Regions from separate parts of the Brevibacillus sp. RS1.1 genome, predicted to be linked through region 1. Evidence: riboswitches for the same ligand, from Rfam matches in the RefSeq annotation. Region 1 holds a riboswitch; each other region holds the start of a gene.
What was found. A riboswitch is a leader RNA that binds a small molecule or an ion and turns the genes downstream of it on or off. The one in region 1 is predicted to bind S-adenosylmethionine.

Region 1 (4,212 bases):
CAGTGAACTCTTGGACTTCCAAGTTCACGCCTTGTTCTTTCAGTTTTGGTTGAATGAACTTCAAGATTGCTGCATGTGGAACGGGAGAAGCGCCTACCTTCAATGTTACTTCCTGTTTTCCGCCTTGTGCGCCGCCTTCAGCTGGAGCAGGTGCTGTTTCGGTTTTGCCTCCGCAAGCTGCCAAAGAAAATGCCAACACAGTAGAAAGTACAGATACGACTAGCTTTTTCATGAATGATTTCCCCCTTGCATGTATTTCGTTTTATTTTTTGACAATCTATATGGAAAGATCCTATTTACGGCTGAATTTCAGAACCAGACGGTCCCCCAGCGACTGTAAGATCTGTACCATCACCAGCAAAATAACAACAGTCACAACCATAACATCGGTTTGGAAACGCTGATAACCGTATCGGATCGCCAAGTCACCCAAACCACCACCGCCAATTACCCCAGACATTGCTGTGTAGGAGACCAGTGTTACCGTCGTGATCGTAATACCCGCGATTAGACCAGATCTAGACTCTGGCAAAAGGACATTCCAGACGATCTGCCAATTGGAAGCACCCATAGATTGTGCGGCCTCAATCACGCCCTTATCAATCTCACGCAGGGAGGTTTCCACCAAACGTGCGAAAAACGGAGCGGCACCAAATACGAGCGGCGGAATGGCACCCAGTACGCCGAGTGAAGTTCCTACGATCATTTTCGTCACTGGAATCAGCAAGATCATCAGAATAATAAATGGTACCGAGCGCAATACATTGACAACGAATGATGCAATCGTATAAAAAGTGCGGTTTTGCAAAAGCTGTCCGCGAGAAGTCAAAAACAGAATGATGCCCAACGGCAAACCAATCAGGACGGTAAACAGAGTAGAGAAGCCCAGCATCGTGAGGGTGTCCATCGTACCTTCGCCGATTTCAGCCCAATCCACATTTTCGAATGTCCAGTCCATTTATATCACCTCTACTTCCAAGCCACGTTGGCGCAGCGTCTCGATGGTCTTTTGATTCTGTGCGACATCGCCTTCCAGCTCGATCACTAACTGACCATACGGCGTATCTTTCATGCGAGAAATCGTTCCCTGCAAAATACTGAATACCGTACCTGTCTCTTGCATCGTTTGGAACAGGATCGGCTGGTACGTTTTTTCTCCGAGGAAGGTGACACGAGCAATCGTGCGGTTCCCCGAAGCCTTTTCGTGCTCGACCGCTTCGCGCAGCTCTGTAGAATCGGCTACTTGCTCCACGAATTCTTGTGTCGTTGGATGCTTTGGACGAAGGAATACATCCAGTACGTTACCAGACTCAACGATCTTTCCTCCATCAATCACGCCGACACGATCACAAATGGAGCGAATGACGTGCATCTCGTGAGTAATCAACACAATGGTCAAGCCCAGCTTGCGGTTGATGTCCAAGAGCAGAGCCAGAATGGAGTTCGTCGTCTGCGGATCGAGAGCCGATGTCGCTTCGTCGCAGAGCAGCACTTTTGGATCATTCGCGAGCGCACGGGCGATCCCGACACGCTGCTTCTGTCCGCCAGACAGCTGGGAAGGATATTTGTCCTTATGAGCCTCCAAGCCAACCAGCTTCAGCAGCTCGTTTACTTTCTTATCAATCTCTGCCTTCGAACGCTTTGCCAGCTTGAGCGGAAAAGCAACATTTTCGCCGACCGTTGAAGAAGACAGCAAGTTGAAATGCTGAAAAATCATGCCGATTGAGCGGCGCTTTTCTTGCAGCTTCCCTTCATCCAGCTTCGTCAAATCGACGCCGTCCACAATAACTTCCCCCGAAGTTGGACGCTCTAGCAAATTGATGCACCGGATCAACGTACTTTTCCCTGCACCAGAGTGTCCGATAATCCCGTATATTTCGCCTTGCTCTATGGAAAGGTCGATCCCCGTTAACGCTGGGATGGTTTTACCCTGTACTTGATAGCTTTTATGCAAATGACGCAGTTGGATCAACGCATCCACCTCCCGACCATAATCTTGATAAAAATATAAAAACCCCTTTTTCACAAACGAAAAAGGGGCTGCAACGCAATGTATACGTTCGCATCCACCCTTCTCATCTGTACAAGATCCAAAAATCCTGTAGGAATTGGCACCGCGACGTTCATTCGAAAATGAACCGGCTGCCGGGCTTCATAGGGCCTGTCCCTCCGCCTCTCTTGATAAGAAAGATATCTACGTATATTATGTTCGTTTTTTGTATTTCTTGATGATACAAAACGGATTATATCCTTTTTGAAAATATCACGTCAATAGTAATAGCAGGAAAAAGTTTTTTAATCCATGACGCCGTTGCGGATGATGGTTGACTTTATGTGAAAGCGAAATGTCGCGTCTTTGAACATCTTTCTCCATTCAGCCTGCGTCATATTTGCCTTCCCTCTGCTATTTGAGCGATACACGATCCCGAAACCAGCGGGATCGACATTGAGGTTCTGCAATTTGTGGACTACTTTCTGCAGTTCTTTTCCGAGCTCTTCTTCCAGTGCATGTTCCATGATTTTCATCAACCTTGCATTCTCTAGCTTCAGTGGGAGGGTTAATTCCAAAATCCGCGCATTTAATCGGATGTGAATATCAAAGATCGGGGGAGATACTTGGGTCAGCTCGATTTTTGAATGGCTGGAAATCGTATCAAAGACAAGCTGCACACGGTCTTTTTTACTTCCGCGATTCTTGGGTACCTCGCCAAAAATATGAGCAGGGACAGAAGTATCGTAGCTGCCAATGCGGAATTTTCCATGCATGAGCTTGATTAAAAAGGCTTCCTTAGGTGTGATCCACCCTACATAATGCTCCCCTTGAAACAATCCGATCCCCTTGATTTGCAGCTCATTTCCCTTTCTTGCAATGAACGGCATGATCGGGTCGATTCCTTTGTCATAATAAGACCGAAAAAACTCATGCATGGTGGAAGACGGAATTTTTTCCCCCTCAATATTTTGCTCAATCATACGGTATAAATAGATTCCGATATTCCCTTCTTCCGAATAGCGATGCGTTAACATATCATATGTTTCGCCTTCAAATAAGCAAAGATAAACCCTGCTGGAAATAGAGGAATCCCGATACAACGTGTCAACGATACTACCAAGTCCACGCTTTGCCAATTTTTCATTGTAGAGTGCGACACGAATTTGCCCACCCAATACTCTTTTATCTGATTGTAAATTTATCCGATCCCGAATTCCCTTACTGGTTTCACCGATGGCTGAAAAAACCTGTATCTTTTCTTTCGCCTCTGGATTAATGGAGGGCATGATTGCTGTCCCCCGAACGTCCCCATCCTTTAACAGATCATAGCCGACAGCCGTGGCAAGTCCTGTCTCATCAAAAATTTGCCGATCTGAACAGCCTGCCAGGAAAAGGACACATGAACACCACAAGGCAAAAAACCGCTTGGATAACTGCATCCAATGTTTTTGGACAGGCAGCATCAGGCACTCTCTCCTTTGCTGGTTGGTTTCATCCTTTGCTTTCGTTGCTTCAGCCAGACCATCAGGTACAAAAAATAGGGGTACACGTAAATAATGTACAGAGTTATATGCGAGTAAATAGTCGTCATCCGACTCATCTGCTGTCTGGAAAGCAACGACAAGGAGGCTACATAGATCACGGGTATAATCCAATACAATGAATGACGTAGATTAAATCCGAACAAGCGCTTGAGACCTCGGGCAGAAGCCCACAAATACAGCATGATATTCGGCAAAATTACGAGAAGCCAAAACGAAATGACAACCAGTTCAAACCTTTCCAGAATAGGGAGGTACACCATCTTTTGCATATTGAGTGTCGCCCAAATCGTTCTCATGAGCTGACCCTGACTAAAAAAGACCAGCGCCACAATCATAACAAGCAAATAGATCAGATACGTCACCAGCACTCCCAACTGTACACTTTTGTGTACCTTCTCTTTATTTTGTACATAAGGATAGGCAACGTAGAGAATCTCAAAGCCGGCACTGGTCAAAGACATGGCAATCATTCCATTGAACAGGTTTTCTAGGCTGGTGTCCATGATAGGAAACAAATATTCCCACCTGGCAAATTTCAAGGGAAAATATAACTCAAATATCATCCACATCGTGACCATAACGGAAAAAAACGCATAGCCTGCGATGACTCTTATCCCCCCTACGACTGTGTAAAACGCTAGAAACAGGATGATTCCTGACAGAACCCACGTTGGT
Region 2 (4,212 bases), on a different contig from region 1:
CCGGGAGAATACCTCTTTTTCTTTATAGGCTGGTGCTTCAGATGGCAAATGATCCAGTGCTTGATTCAAATCTGCCACCAAGTCATCGAAATCCTCTAAACCAGCTGACAATCTGATCAAACCGTCTGTGATTCCCCTTGCAGCTCTTTCTTCAGCGGGCATCGCTGCATGTGACATCGTAGCTGGATACGAGAGAATCGTTTCCACTGCCCCGAGGCTGACTGCCACAATCGGCAATTTCACGCGATCAAACAGCGCTTTTGCACGCTCGCGGCTCCCTACATCAAAGGAAAGAACAGCCCCATGACCAGTCGCTTGTTGTGTTTGAATCAGGTGACCGGGATTATCCGCCAGTCCCGTATAGTAAACGCGACTTACTTGTGGATGCGTAGACAACCAATCAGCCAAGCTCGCGGCTGTCTTCGTGCTCACATCCAGTCGGGCTTTCAATGTTTTGAGCCCTCGCATCACGAGCCAGCAGTCCTGCACACCCAAAATCGCTCCCATGCCATTCTGGATAAAGTAGAGCTGCTCCCCTAACCCAGCTTCTCTGGTCACGGCCAGACCAGCCACGACGTCGCTATGCCCTCCGATAAACTTTGTTGCACTATGAATGACCACATCGGCGCCAAGTTCCAATGGTCGCTGGTAATACGGGGTAAGGAACGTATTATCGACAATGACGAGCAAGCCCCGCTCCTTCGCAATACGAGAAACCGCTGCAATATCTGTCACCTTTAAGGTGGGATTGGAGGGGGTCTCCAGGTAAACCCCTTTCGTTGCCGGTGTAATGGCCGCACGAACGGCTTCTGTCTCTGTCGCATCCACGAACGTTACAGAGATGCCCATTCTCGACAATACCTTGGTCAAAAACCGAAACGTGCCACCGTATACATCTTCCGCTACTACAACATGATCTCCGGCAGAAAACAGCATGAACACGCTGGAAATGGCAGCCATGCCAGATGAGAACGCGAAACCGCGTGCGCCTCCCTCCAGAGACGCAATGGCTTCTTCCAAAGCCTGCCTGGTCGGATTGCCTGATCTGGCATAATCGAATGCACCTGGCTGATCGATATCAGCCTGATGAAACGTAGAAGCTTGATAAATCGGAACCGACGACGCACCTGTGAACGGGTCAATGCAAGTGGAACCGTGGAGGATCTTGGTGGCAAAATTCATCGTACACTCCCCCCTACGACCAAACTAGCATTCAAGGCCTGAAACAAATCGGCTACGACATCATCTGGATGCTCGATGCCAACCGACAGCCGCAACAATCGATCACAAACACCGACATGCTCTCTGACTTCTTGCGGGATATCCGCGTGAGTCTGCGTCGCCGGATACGTACACAATGACTCAACACCACCCAGGCTTTCAGCAAAGGACACGATTTGCAGATTTTGCAGGAACAATCCCACCTGCTCCACATCGCGTACGCGGAACGATACCATCCCACTATGCCCTGTCGCTTGATTCACCTGGATCTCATGTCCCGGATGCTCTGGCAGACCCGGATAAAATACCTCCGCTACTGCCGGATGCTCACGCAGCTTTTCCGCTACAATCAAGGCATTGGATTGATGGCGCTCCATCCGCAATGCCAATGTTTTCATCCCGCGAATGAGAAGCCAGCAATCTTGAGGTCCGAGTACAGCACCGATTGAATTGTGCAAAAACCGGATTTTTTCCGACAACTCTTCTCCTTTTGTTACGATGAGTCCAGCCAACACATCGTTGTGTCCTGCCAAATACTTGGTCGCACTATGTAAGACGATATCTGCACCAAGCTCTAGTGGGCGTTGACAATACGGGGTTAAGAATGTGTTGTCTACAATCGTCAGGAGACTGTGCTGCTTCGCCAATTGTGCTACTGCTCGAATATCGGTAATCTGCATGAGCGGATTGGTTGGTGTCTCGACGAAAATAGCCTTTGTATCTGGGCGAATCGCATTTTTCAGTGCACCAATGTCACGCAAATCCACGTACGAAAACGTCAGACCGTAACGAGAGAGCACTTGCTCGAACAATCGATAGGTTCCCCCGTACAGATCGAGCGAAACAATCAGATGATCTCCTTGGGAAAACAAACCCATGACGGTATGAACAGCAGCCATTCCCGAGGCGCAAGCGAATCCTGCATCTCCTGATTCCGCTATAGCGATGGTCTCCTCCAAAATGGCGCGAGTAGGATTAGCTGTGCGCGTATAGTCATAGCCAGTGCTCTGGCCCAAGGCAGGATGACGATAAGCCGTTGCATAGTAAACAGGAAAGCTCACCGCCCCTGTTTTTTCGTCTTTGCCTACTCCCGCCTGAATCAACTTTGTTTCCAATTTCATGTCTGTTTCTCTCCCTCCAATAGTGTACGAGGGCATCAAAAAAGCCCTCTTTCCTCTGAAAGAAGGCTTTGTTTACGTCACCGTAAGCAAATCCTTCTCATCTTTCAGAGTTTGATAACTCTGCAGGAATTAGCACCATTATCTCCCTGTTAAAATACAGGTGATTGGTTGCCGGGCATCATCGGGCCAGTCCCTCCGCCGCTCTGGATAAGAAGATTGCTATTCAATTCGATTGACCCTAATACTAATGGATCGGCAGGATTCTTGTCAACAATTTATTTCCACCCGTTAATTTGCATCTTTCAGGGCGGTCATCACTTGATTGTCCAGCTTCGCTGCTGCGTTTTTGTCATACGTCTTTTCATATTGTGGTTCTGCGGAAATACGGGAACCGTAAAACATAATATCACGAACAGCCTCAATTTTGATCTCTACCATGGCCAGCTTGAGCGGAACACCTTCCAGGCGGTCTGTTTTAACGACAGCACGACCATTAATGGCGAAAGACGAGCCGGCACCGATCAAGTGCAGGACAACCTGCGGTTCCTTCGCAATATTAGCCAAAATACGTGAGCGATTATCCACGGCAAAACGAATCGTATCGGCGCTGACAGCAAACGTCCAGGACAAGGAACTGAGCGATGGTGCTCCTGACTCATGGTCTACTGTGCCCAAGGTAACAAAACGCTCTTTTTGCAAGAGCTTGAATAAATCTTCGGAAAGAGTTTGGGAAACAGTTTCAGCCATTTCAAAGCCTCCTATCAAACGTTTAGTACGTTCATTTTACCCTTCGCATAGCTGATAGGCAAACGTTTCCTCTCCACCTTGATTCTCGTTATCTTTTTCCCTAGACTGGTAGGTAACGATACCGAATGATGGAAGGGGATGGACAGCTTGTCGCCTACAGATCGCCTCATGCAGCAAATTGACCAAGTACTTGAAGAGCTTCAGGAAGTTCGGAAGGTAAATGAGCGGATGCACAAAATTGCGATGTTCTTAGAAGATATCCGACTAGCAGATGTGATCCAAAATTACACAGCCCCGCGCAAGCTGCTCTGGATCAATTTCCTCGCAGGTCTTGCCCGGGGTCTGGGATTGACGATTGGTACTGCTATCGTTTTGGCTTTCCTCGGCTCCCTCTTGACGCAATTTCTTTCGATCCCCATTTTGGGGGATTACATCAGACAATTGGTGGAGTACGTCGAGACTTACAAGCAACGGCCTTAATGATAGAGACTAGTCTCTGTCCTCGTCATGATCGTCATCATCGTGATCTTCATTCCATTCCTTACCGTGCTTTTTCCAATAGCCATACGCATTGCCGTTGGGATGCTTATCTTTATGCTTCCCTTTTTCTTTTTTCTTTTTGTCATCATCATCGTCTTCATCGCCATCTGTAGGCTTCACAGGCTCGACAATGACCTTTGTGCTGAGTGCAACGTCAGCTTTCTTAATCAGCTTATCGTCTTCATACAATGCGAATTGAATCGATTTGGCACTAAAGGAATGATTCTTGTAAGACAACGTCAAAGAGAACTCGCCTTTGTCATTCGGTTTGATCTCTTTTTTCTTCCCGTCAGGAGCGATCACAACCAGCTCAGCATCGTCCTTTTTGTTCCAGCCGCTTACTGTCCCCTTCACCTGGATGGACTTGGCGGCAGGATTGTTTACAGCAGTCGCCTTGATGACATATGTGGTCGCTTGATCCTTATCAGGAGCGTTAACGATTTCTACCTGAACGGATTCGGAATCAACCTTCTTGCCATCCTCGTAAACCTCGATCAAGGCTTTTTGATCTTTTGCGGCTTGTACATCCTTTACTGAAACCGTAAAGCTGCCTACACCATCCCATAGCTTCTTCACGTTTGCG
Region 3 (4,212 bases), on a different contig from region 1:
ATCCGCAGGTTCAAATACGGTTGCAGATGGCTCAGCGGGTATTGTCGCAGAACATGTCGTTCACAATCGGGCGGCAGATGGATTGGAACGGTTCTGCTAATGGCTGAACGAGCTGGCAAAGGTGCTTTTTTCTCCTCGACAACAGGCTGAGCCGTTGCGACAGCTTCCAGCAGATGCTGCTGTTCCTCTACCAAGCGATCACGTTCTTCCGGATTTTGCAGACGATTCACGAGGTCCAGACCATCCATGGCGTCTTTTGCGTATAAAACAATTCCACGGTATTCCGGTGCGATCCGATTCGATGTGAACTTGCGCGTTAACGCCGCACCGCCAACCATCATCGGGATATCAATGCCTGCATCACGCAGGTCTTGTGCAGTAATGACCATTTGCTGCGCGGATTTTACCAAGAGTCCAGACAGACCGATGGCATCCGGCTTTTCTTCTCTGCATGCGGCAATTAGTTGCTCTGGCGGTACCTTGATCCCCAAGTTCACGACATTGTAGCCGTTGTTTGACAAAATAATTTCCACGAGGTTTTTTCCGATGTCGTGTACATCGCCCTTGACTGTCGCCAACAAGATTTTCCCCTTGGCAGCGGCATCGCTTTTTTCCATGAACGGCTCTAAAAATGATACAGATGCCTTCATGACTTCCGCGCTCTGCAATACTTCTGCCACGATCAGCTGGTTGCCGTTGAATAGACGACCGACCTCTTCCATCCCAGCCATCAACGGACCGTTGATGATCTCGAGTGGTGTGTATTTTTCCAGAGCTAGCTTCAGGTCTTCCGTCAGACCATCCTTGGAGCCTTCGACTACATAACGGGCCAAGCGTTCTTCGAGTGTTAACGAGGAGACTTCCACACGGACTTCCTTTTTCTTTTGGCGATAAAATTCTGTGAAAGCCGCCAATGTCTCATCATTTGTCTCGAATAGAAGGGCTTCTGCCAGCTTTCTCTCGTTTTCTGGAATCGAAGCGTAGCGCTCCAGCTTCTCCGTGTTGACGATGGCGTAATCAAGCCCTGCGAGAGTGGTGTGGTATAAGAAGACCGCATTCAGCACTTCCCGCCCAGCAGGAGGCAAGCCGAAGGAAACGTTACTGACACCCAGGATCGTCTTGCAAGCAGGCATTGCTTGTTTGATCAAACGAATGCCTTCTACGGTTTCCTTTGCAGAGCCGATGTATTGTTCATCCCCTGTCCCTACTGGAAAGACGAGTGGATCGAAAATAATATCCTGTGGCTTTATTCCGTACTGGTTGACAAGAATGTCGTACGATCGTTGCGCGACCTCCAGCTTCTTTTCGCGAGTGATCGCCATACCCGCCTCCTCAATCGTTCCAACGACAACGGAGGCACCGAACTTGTGAATAAGTGGGACGACTTCCTCGAATCGCTCCAACCCGTCTTCCAAGTTGATCGAGTTGAGAATCGCCTTTCCTTGCGAATAGCGAAGTCCCAGCTCCATGACCTTGGCATCTGTCGAGTCGATCATGAGGGGCGCTTTTACTTTTTTCACGATGAACTGTAGGAATTTTTCCATATCTTCATATTCATCACGGTCGGGGTCAGCCAAGCATATATCGATGACGTGTGCTCCCCGTTTCACTTGGGCCCGGGCAATATCAGATGCTTCTTCATAGTGACCGGCTGCAATCATTTCACGGAATTTTTTGGAACCGATGACATTGGTTCTCTCTCCTACTAGCAAGGGGCGATTGTCATCTTCGACGTAAACGACCTCGATCCCGGAGACCGCGCTCAGCGGTTCTACAGCTGTACTCCGTGGCTTGCAGTCTTTCAAGGTCTCTGCCATCGCTTGAATATGGTCAGGCGTTGTTCCACAGCAGCCGCCAGCGACGTTTATCCAGCCCTGTTCAGCGAATGCTCGCATTTTCGAAGCAAGTCCCTGTGGCGTTTCATGGTAATGACCGTTCTCGTCTGGCAAGCCTGCATTCGGATAACAGCTGACCGCACATTGGGCAATTCCTGATAGTGTCCGCAGATGATCGCGCATGAACTCGGGTCCTGTCGCACAGTTCAGACCGATTGAGACAGGCTTTATATGCTCCAAGGAGATGTAAAACGCCTCGATGTTTTGACCCGCCAGCGTCGTGCCCATCGGCTCAATCGTACCTGACAGCATCACCGGGATCTCCTGTCCAAGCTCTTCAAAAGCTTTGCGAATCCCGATTCCGCCAGCCTTGACGTTCAACGTATCTTGCGAAGTTTCCAAAAGAAGCACATCGGAGCCACCGAGAATCAGACCTTTTGCCTGACGATAATACGCCTCGACCAGCTCTTCGAAAGTGACACCGCCTGTCAACGAAAGGGTTTTGGTCGTAGGTCCCATTGCACCTGCTACAAAACGCGGCCATTCCTCCGTGGAATAGGCATCCACCGCTTCTCTGGCCAAGCGTGCTGCCGCTATATTGATCTCAAGGTCTTTCTCTGCCACATCGTACTCAGCCAAAACAATGGAAGCAGCACCAAACGTATTGGTCTCGACGATGTCTGCACCCGCCTCTAAATATTTCTCGTGAATGGAACGGATCACATCTGGTCTGGTCAGGTTCAGGAGTTCATTACAGCCATCATAGGCTTCACCGCCGAAATCATCAGCGGTCAGGTTCGCCTGTTGAAGCATGGTGCCCATTGCACCGTCCAGAATCAGAATTTTCCGGGAAAGCTGTTCGCGAAAAGTTGGTTTCATTGACGTGCCCCTTTTCTCCCTTGCATCGGCTTATTCTCCATAATTGGGTAAATAAAATAAAAAAATCCTCTTCTTTGAAAGAAGAGGATTTGTCAGCAGATAAGAAAACGCCTGAGACATCCTCTTATCTTTCAAAGCACGTAGCTTTGCTGGAATTGGCACCGGATTTTTACCGGTTGCCGAGGCTTCATCAGGCCAGTCCCTCTGCCTCTCTGGATAAGAGTCGTACACTTGTCATTTAGTTGGTTTGCGAAATGTCTTGAATGTTTGCAAGTATCTTAACACCCCCTTTGTCTCCCCGTCAATTGTGAATTGTCTATTTTTTACGGGGCCTCTCCTCTTACGCGCCCATTTTTGCCTAAGCTGGGCATCCGCCCAGTCCAATATCGGCATTCGTGTATAGACTGGAGTATAACGGAAAGGAGGGGAAACAAAGATGAGTACATCTTTCTGCGGTAACGGATTCTTCGGTGACTGCTTCGCAATCGTGCTCGTGCTGTTTATCCTGTTGGTTATTATCGGGTGTTCCTGTGACGAGTGTTAAATAAGTGTAAAAAAGGCTATCCCAAAGGCCATCAGGAATGGCTGCGGGATAGCCTTTTTTTCTTGTTATTTGGTGATGATCTTGCCTGTCACGGCATCCAGCGTAATGTATTTGAACGCCAGCTTTTCGTCACTCCACGGCACATACGCCAGCTTTGGTTGAGCTAATTTTTGCCCATCCACATCTCTCCTCAAATAGACCAGCTTTAAAGGCATGACGCGTAAATACGCCTCAACAGCCTTGTCTTTCGAGACGATCTCGTCGGATGCTGGAAGCTCCACCAACTCGTGCGTCTCTCTGTAGTTTTCGAACTTTGTCACTTTGCCAGAAGACGGATCGACTGTTACTGAATAAGCCGCTTTTTGCCCGCGATCCTGTACTGGAATGCCATCCTTGCTCATGAGATATCTGAATTCCCATTCGCCCGATGACACAGGATTCGCTTCGCCTGGCTGTATGACTTGCGCCAATTGCACTTCTTTTATGCCTGGATCAACGTATTTAGGCAGAAAGGCAAGTGCAGCCTCTTCCGCTTGCTCGCGTTTGACTGTCACTGCTGTATCGGATCGCGGTGATCCCAGCCCGACGACACTGCCTGTTTCTGCGAGAACTTCTACGCCGATATACTTGTCATTTTTATCATTCCAGACGTATTCCTTGCGTCCGTCACGGTTACTCTCTCTATAGGTCGAGTCATCCACTTGTATGCCGAATTCCGCTTGCAGCAACGCTTTTGCCTCTTCCTTGGAGCGAACCTTGACGTATTCCTTTGGAGATTCGATCGGATGTGCTTCCTTCGTATTCAACTGATCAAAAGCAAGCCCGTTATCTCCCGTTCCATACACCATCTTGCCATTGGTCGCGTCGATATACCACTCCTGACCATCTTCACGTCCTCTTTGCATGAAGGAAACAGCTGGTGTGTACTCCAGAATGGGCTGCCACATATCCCCT
Region 4 (4,212 bases), on a different contig from region 1:
TCCTTTTTGGCAGACCAGACGTGATCAAAGCAGAAGGAATCGTGCTTGATTCTGGAGTGGACGGAGAAGGCAGTATGTTGTTGAAGTATCGAGAGATGGATGCCATCATTAGCTTCTCGAAAATTACGACCTCCTATCAGCCAGCAGAAATTCAAGGGGAGGACGCTACGATGGTGATCGATCGAATCAACCATCTCAGAGAAGTGGACATTCGTTACAGGGAAGGTCGAACCGAGCAAGTAGCAAGGCCGCAGACCCCGAAGACCATGCATTATGAAATAAGAGAATTCCTACACTTGGCGAAGATCGGGGCCAGACAATCTGCAACGAATTCGCATGAAGTTTCCAAAATGGCCATGCAGGTCATGGATGAAGCGAGAAGGCAGATGGGGATTGTTTTTCCAGCGGATCGAAAAAAACAGTAGGCAAAAGGGAGGGCGTTTGGGATGAAAATGTATGATGTGACCGCCACCGTGTACGAAGGAATGACGGTGTATAAAAACAAGCCGGAAAAGCAGCCGAAAATACGTACCGCTACCAACGGTTATGTAACAGAATCGAGAATCGACATGGACCTCCACACAGGTACCCATGTGGATGCTCCCCTGCATATGGTGAATGCTGGTGATACATTTGAGAGTATTTCCTTGGAGAAGCTAGTGGGCAAGTGTAAAGTTCTTGATCTCACAGCGGTCGAGGACAGGATCACTCGCGCTGACTTGGAGAGCTTCGATCTTGAGCGAGGAGATTTTGTCCTGTTTAAAACGAAAAACTCTTTTGAAGAGGCGTTCTCCTTTGAATTTATCTTTCTGTCTGAAGAGGGTGCGGAATATGTAAGTGAGCTGGGGGTTCGTGGCATTGGTACCGATGCACTTGGAATCGAACGCAGCCAGGAAGGTCACCCCACCCATAAAAAATTGTTTGCAGCGGGAGTCATTGTCGTGGAAGGCTTGCGGCTAGCAGAGGTCCCGCCAGGCGAGTATTTTCTGGTAGCTGCACCACTCAAGCTGGTCGGCACGGATGCAGCCCCGGCAAGGGTCCTATTGTTTGAAGGGTTACATAGTAATTTGTCTATTGAAACTGAATGACGAGGAGTGGGAAACAGATGCTCAGACGACCAGAGCGCGATGAATACGCTGCTTATTTTGACTATTACATGGGTCTTGTACCGGAGGGGGAGTTCCAAACGATCCTCACGCAGCAAGGAGAGAGGATCGTCGCGTTCTTTTCGTCCCTTGCCCCCGAGCAAATTGATTATCGGTATGCGCCAGGCAAATGGACGGTTAAAGAGGTGTTGGGTCATCTCATCGATGCAGAACGCATCATGAGCTATCGCTTGCTGAGAATCGCGAGAGGGGATCAGACACCCCTCGTCGGTTTTGATGAGAATGCTTTTGTTGAACACGGGTGTTTTCAGCTAAGAGACCTGTCTGATTTACTGGAAGAGTATAAGGCTGTCCGTGCTTCCACCATCGCTTTGGTGCGAGGGATCTCTCCAGAAGCGTGGTTGTGTACAGGACTTGCCAACGGAAACAAGCTATCTGCAAGGACATTGGCCTATGTGATTGCTGGACATGAAGCTCATCACACTCGCATTTTGAAAGAGCGGTATTTGGGGGAAGGTAAAATCTGAAGGTAGTAGTGAGAATAGACAATTTCATAGGTGGAAACAGGTTCCTTAGGGCGTAACCAACTCGCCACAAGGATAATAGGGAAGCTCGGTGCAAATCCGACACGGTCCCGCCACTGTAAGAGGGGAGTCAGCGTCCAACAAGCCACTGGTCTATCAAAATAGACGGGGAAGGCGACGCTAGGCGATGAACCCATAGTCAGGAGACCTGCCTGTTTCGACAACACTGATAGACCTACGGGAGATAGGGAGGTGTTAGAGATGGCTTGCGAAAAACAGCGAGTGGACAAGTATGCCCCTCCTTTTCTGGCATTTTCTAACGATCGTCACGGTCGAGCGGAAAATGCTCTTTTTATTTTGGGCAGAATAATAGAAGAGGAGGGCGAGCAATGATACAACTTTTTATTTGCCAATGGTGCGGATATGTTGAGGAAAAAGAGCAGCCTGAGGAATGCCAGGAGGGCGTGTTTCATTGTGCTTGCTGCAGTATGGAAGAGGTAGAAAGCCTGTTCACCCACAACTGAAATCCTTGCCAAATCAGCTTGCAATCAGAAAAGAAAGAATTTTGTTGACGCTTGCCTTGGAATTTCTTAGAATAAAGCTCAACAGCATAAATGGTTCTTATCCAGAGAGGTGGAGGGTCTGGCCCGATGAAGCCCGGCAACCGTTGCATATTGCAACAAGGTGCCAATTCCTGCGAGACGTTTCGTCTCGAAAGATAAGAAGCGGGTTACTCTATTAGTAGATGAACCTTCTTCTTAGCGAAGAAGGTTTTTTTAATTTCATATTTTCTTTATCCAGAGAGGTGGAGGGACTGGCCCGATGAAGCCCGGCAACCGTCACGTATATTTTGTGACAAGGTGCCAATTCCTGCAGGACATTTACGTCCTGGGAGATAAGGAGGGGGAGCATTAACTGCTATCAAGCCTTCTTCTTATCGAAGATGGCTTTTCTTTTTATCTAAAATTCGGGGTATGGGGTGGTCAGGATGAGTGCAGAAGTGGTACGCGTGGGATTATTGGGATTGGGGACAGTGGGTGGGGGCGTAATCAAAACGATCCGTTCACAACAGGAGAAGCTGGCTTCTCGTCTGGGAAAACGAATTGAGATCGTCAAGGCATTGGTGCGTGACTCGGAAAAAGAGCGGGCGGTTCATGTCGACCCGGCTTTACTGACGACAGATTTTGAGGATGTATTGAGAAGCGATGTGGATATCGTGGTGGAGGTTATGGGCGGTGTAGAACCTACCTATGACTACGTACGTGCTTTGATCGAAAAGGGCTGCCATGTGGTAACCGCCAACAAAGAGCTCCTGGCGAAAAAAGGAACAGAGCTAGTCGATTTGGCAAATCAGCATCAAGTGCATCTTGCCTATGAAGCGAGTGTGGCTGGGGGTATCCCGATCTTGAGTGTGCTCCGGCAGTTCCTACGTACGAACGATATCCAAGGCGTTCGCGGTATTCTCAACGGAACAACGAACTTCATTTTGACGAAAATGGAAGCAGAGCAGCTCTCCTACCAGGAGGTGCTCAAGCAAGCACAGGAGCTGGGCTATGCGGAAGCAGACCCTCGTTCGGATGTAGAAGGCTTTGATGCTATGTACAAATTGTATATCCTGGCACAGCTTGTTTATGGAGAATCGCTGCCTTTAGCGGATGTTGTTCGCAAAGGAATTGCAGATTTGTCAGCAGGTCACATTCGGATTGCAAGCGACTTAGGGTACCGGATCAAGCTGATCGCGCAGGCTTATCAAGCCGAAAAAGGCATTCGCCTATCTGTTGAACCAACCATGCTTCCGCTGAGCCATCCGTTGGCGCAAATCCACGATGCGTTTAATGCTGTCCAGCTATCCGGCAACATCGTAGGAGACCTGTTGTTTACAGGAAGAGGGGCAGGAGAGCTCCCTACAGCAAGTGCAGTCGTGGAAGATTTGGCCTATTTATTGACACAGCCATTCACGCCGCATCCTACCTGGAAAGAAAAAACGGCTGACAAAGCTGGAGGCACGTTGGACTCGACAGAACACGTCCTATGTTATCTGGAGGGCTCATGTCATACTGCGACGCCAGATCGGGTCTTGCATTTCCTTCAGCAGGCCGGGGTGAACGTGCATAAACTAAAAGTCCAATTCGATTTGGGAGGCGTCTTGCGCGCAGGGTTGATCGTGACGGGAATCAGTGAACAGCATGAGTCCTTATTGAAAAATGATTTTGGCTTAGAAGTGCGCTGCTTCCCTATTCTTGAATCTGCGTAAGTAAGAGGAACCATAAGAAGAAAAGCCGTATTTCTAGGAATCTGGAAACACGGCTTCTTTTATCAGTGGGAAATCTCCACCGCCTTTGCATGTGGCTGCACACGCCCGTCACTTTGTATGTCGACTTGCTCAGAAATGGATTCAATGCGTTTTAACAGGGCAGCGCCGTTGCTTTCATTCATGGGTACAGCTTGTCCCAATTCTGCATGAAATGGAAGCATCGTTAGCTCACAATCACCGCTCTTGGTACAGTTTGCTTGCAGGACCATCGTTTCCCAAGTCTTGGGTTCGTTTGCACGTGTGAAAATGAAATTGCCAAGACTGTACG

Region 2: it holds a riboswitch for S-adenosylmethionine, as region 1 does, so the genes downstream of both, HP570_RS04150 (aminotransferase class I/II-fold pyridoxal phosphate-dependent enzyme) here and HP570_RS23340 (methionine ABC transporter ATP-binding protein) in region 1, are expected to answer to the same signal.
Region 3: it holds a riboswitch for S-adenosylmethionine, as region 1 does, so the genes downstream of both, metH (methionine synthase) here and HP570_RS23340 (methionine ABC transporter ATP-binding protein) in region 1, are expected to answer to the same signal.
Region 4: it holds a riboswitch for S-adenosylmethionine, as region 1 does, so the genes downstream of both, HP570_RS03585 (homoserine dehydrogenase) here and HP570_RS23340 (methionine ABC transporter ATP-binding protein) in region 1, are expected to answer to the same signal.

What each region holds. Positions count from the first base shown of each region.
Region 1 is NZ_JABSVA010000009.1:60,098-64,309, forward strand. It holds gene HP570_RS23330 (MetQ/NlpA family ABC transporter substrate-binding protein) at 1-232, opposite strand, end outside; gene HP570_RS23335 (methionine ABC transporter permease) at 293-958, opposite strand; gene HP570_RS23340 (methionine ABC transporter ATP-binding protein) at 959-1,972, opposite strand; SAM riboswitch class I at 2,073-2,188, opposite strand; gene HP570_RS23345 (Ger(x)C family spore germination protein) at 2,296-3,456, opposite strand; gene HP570_RS23350 (GerAB/ArcD/ProY family transporter) at 3,456-4,212, opposite strand, start outside.
Region 2 is NZ_JABSVA010000001.1:897,884-902,095, forward strand. It holds gene HP570_RS04145 (trans-sulfuration enzyme family protein) at 1-1,182, opposite strand, end outside; gene HP570_RS04150 (aminotransferase class I/II-fold pyridoxal phosphate-dependent enzyme) at 1,179-2,342, opposite strand; SAM riboswitch class I at 2,437-2,556, opposite strand; gene HP570_RS04155 (pyridoxamine 5'-phosphate oxidase family protein) at 2,631-3,089, opposite strand; gene HP570_RS04160 (DUF5665 domain-containing protein) at 3,228-3,569, shown strand; gene HP570_RS04165 (hypothetical protein) at 3,579-4,212, opposite strand, start outside.
Region 3 is NZ_JABSVA010000003.1:756,493-760,704, forward strand. It holds gene metH (methionine synthase) at 1-2,714, opposite strand, end outside; SAM riboswitch class I at 2,836-2,937, opposite strand; gene HP570_RS14110 (YjcZ family sporulation protein) at 3,151-3,258, shown strand; gene HP570_RS14115 (YcdB/YcdC domain-containing protein) at 3,324-4,212, opposite strand, start outside.
Region 4 is NZ_JABSVA010000001.1:778,764-782,975, reverse strand. It holds gene HP570_RS03600 (Gfo/Idh/MocA family protein) at 1-425, shown strand, start outside; gene HP570_RS03595 (cyclase family protein) at 447-1,088, shown strand; gene HP570_RS03590 (DinB family protein) at 1,106-1,633, shown strand; cobalamin riboswitch at 1,655-1,860, shown strand; gene HP570_RS29765 (hypothetical protein) at 1,892-2,023, shown strand; gene HP570_RS29760 (hypothetical protein) at 2,020-2,154, shown strand; SAM riboswitch class I at 2,249-2,355, shown strand; SAM riboswitch class I at 2,421-2,532, shown strand; gene HP570_RS03585 (homoserine dehydrogenase) at 2,619-3,884, shown strand; gene HP570_RS03580 (CapA family protein) at 3,947-4,212, opposite strand, start outside.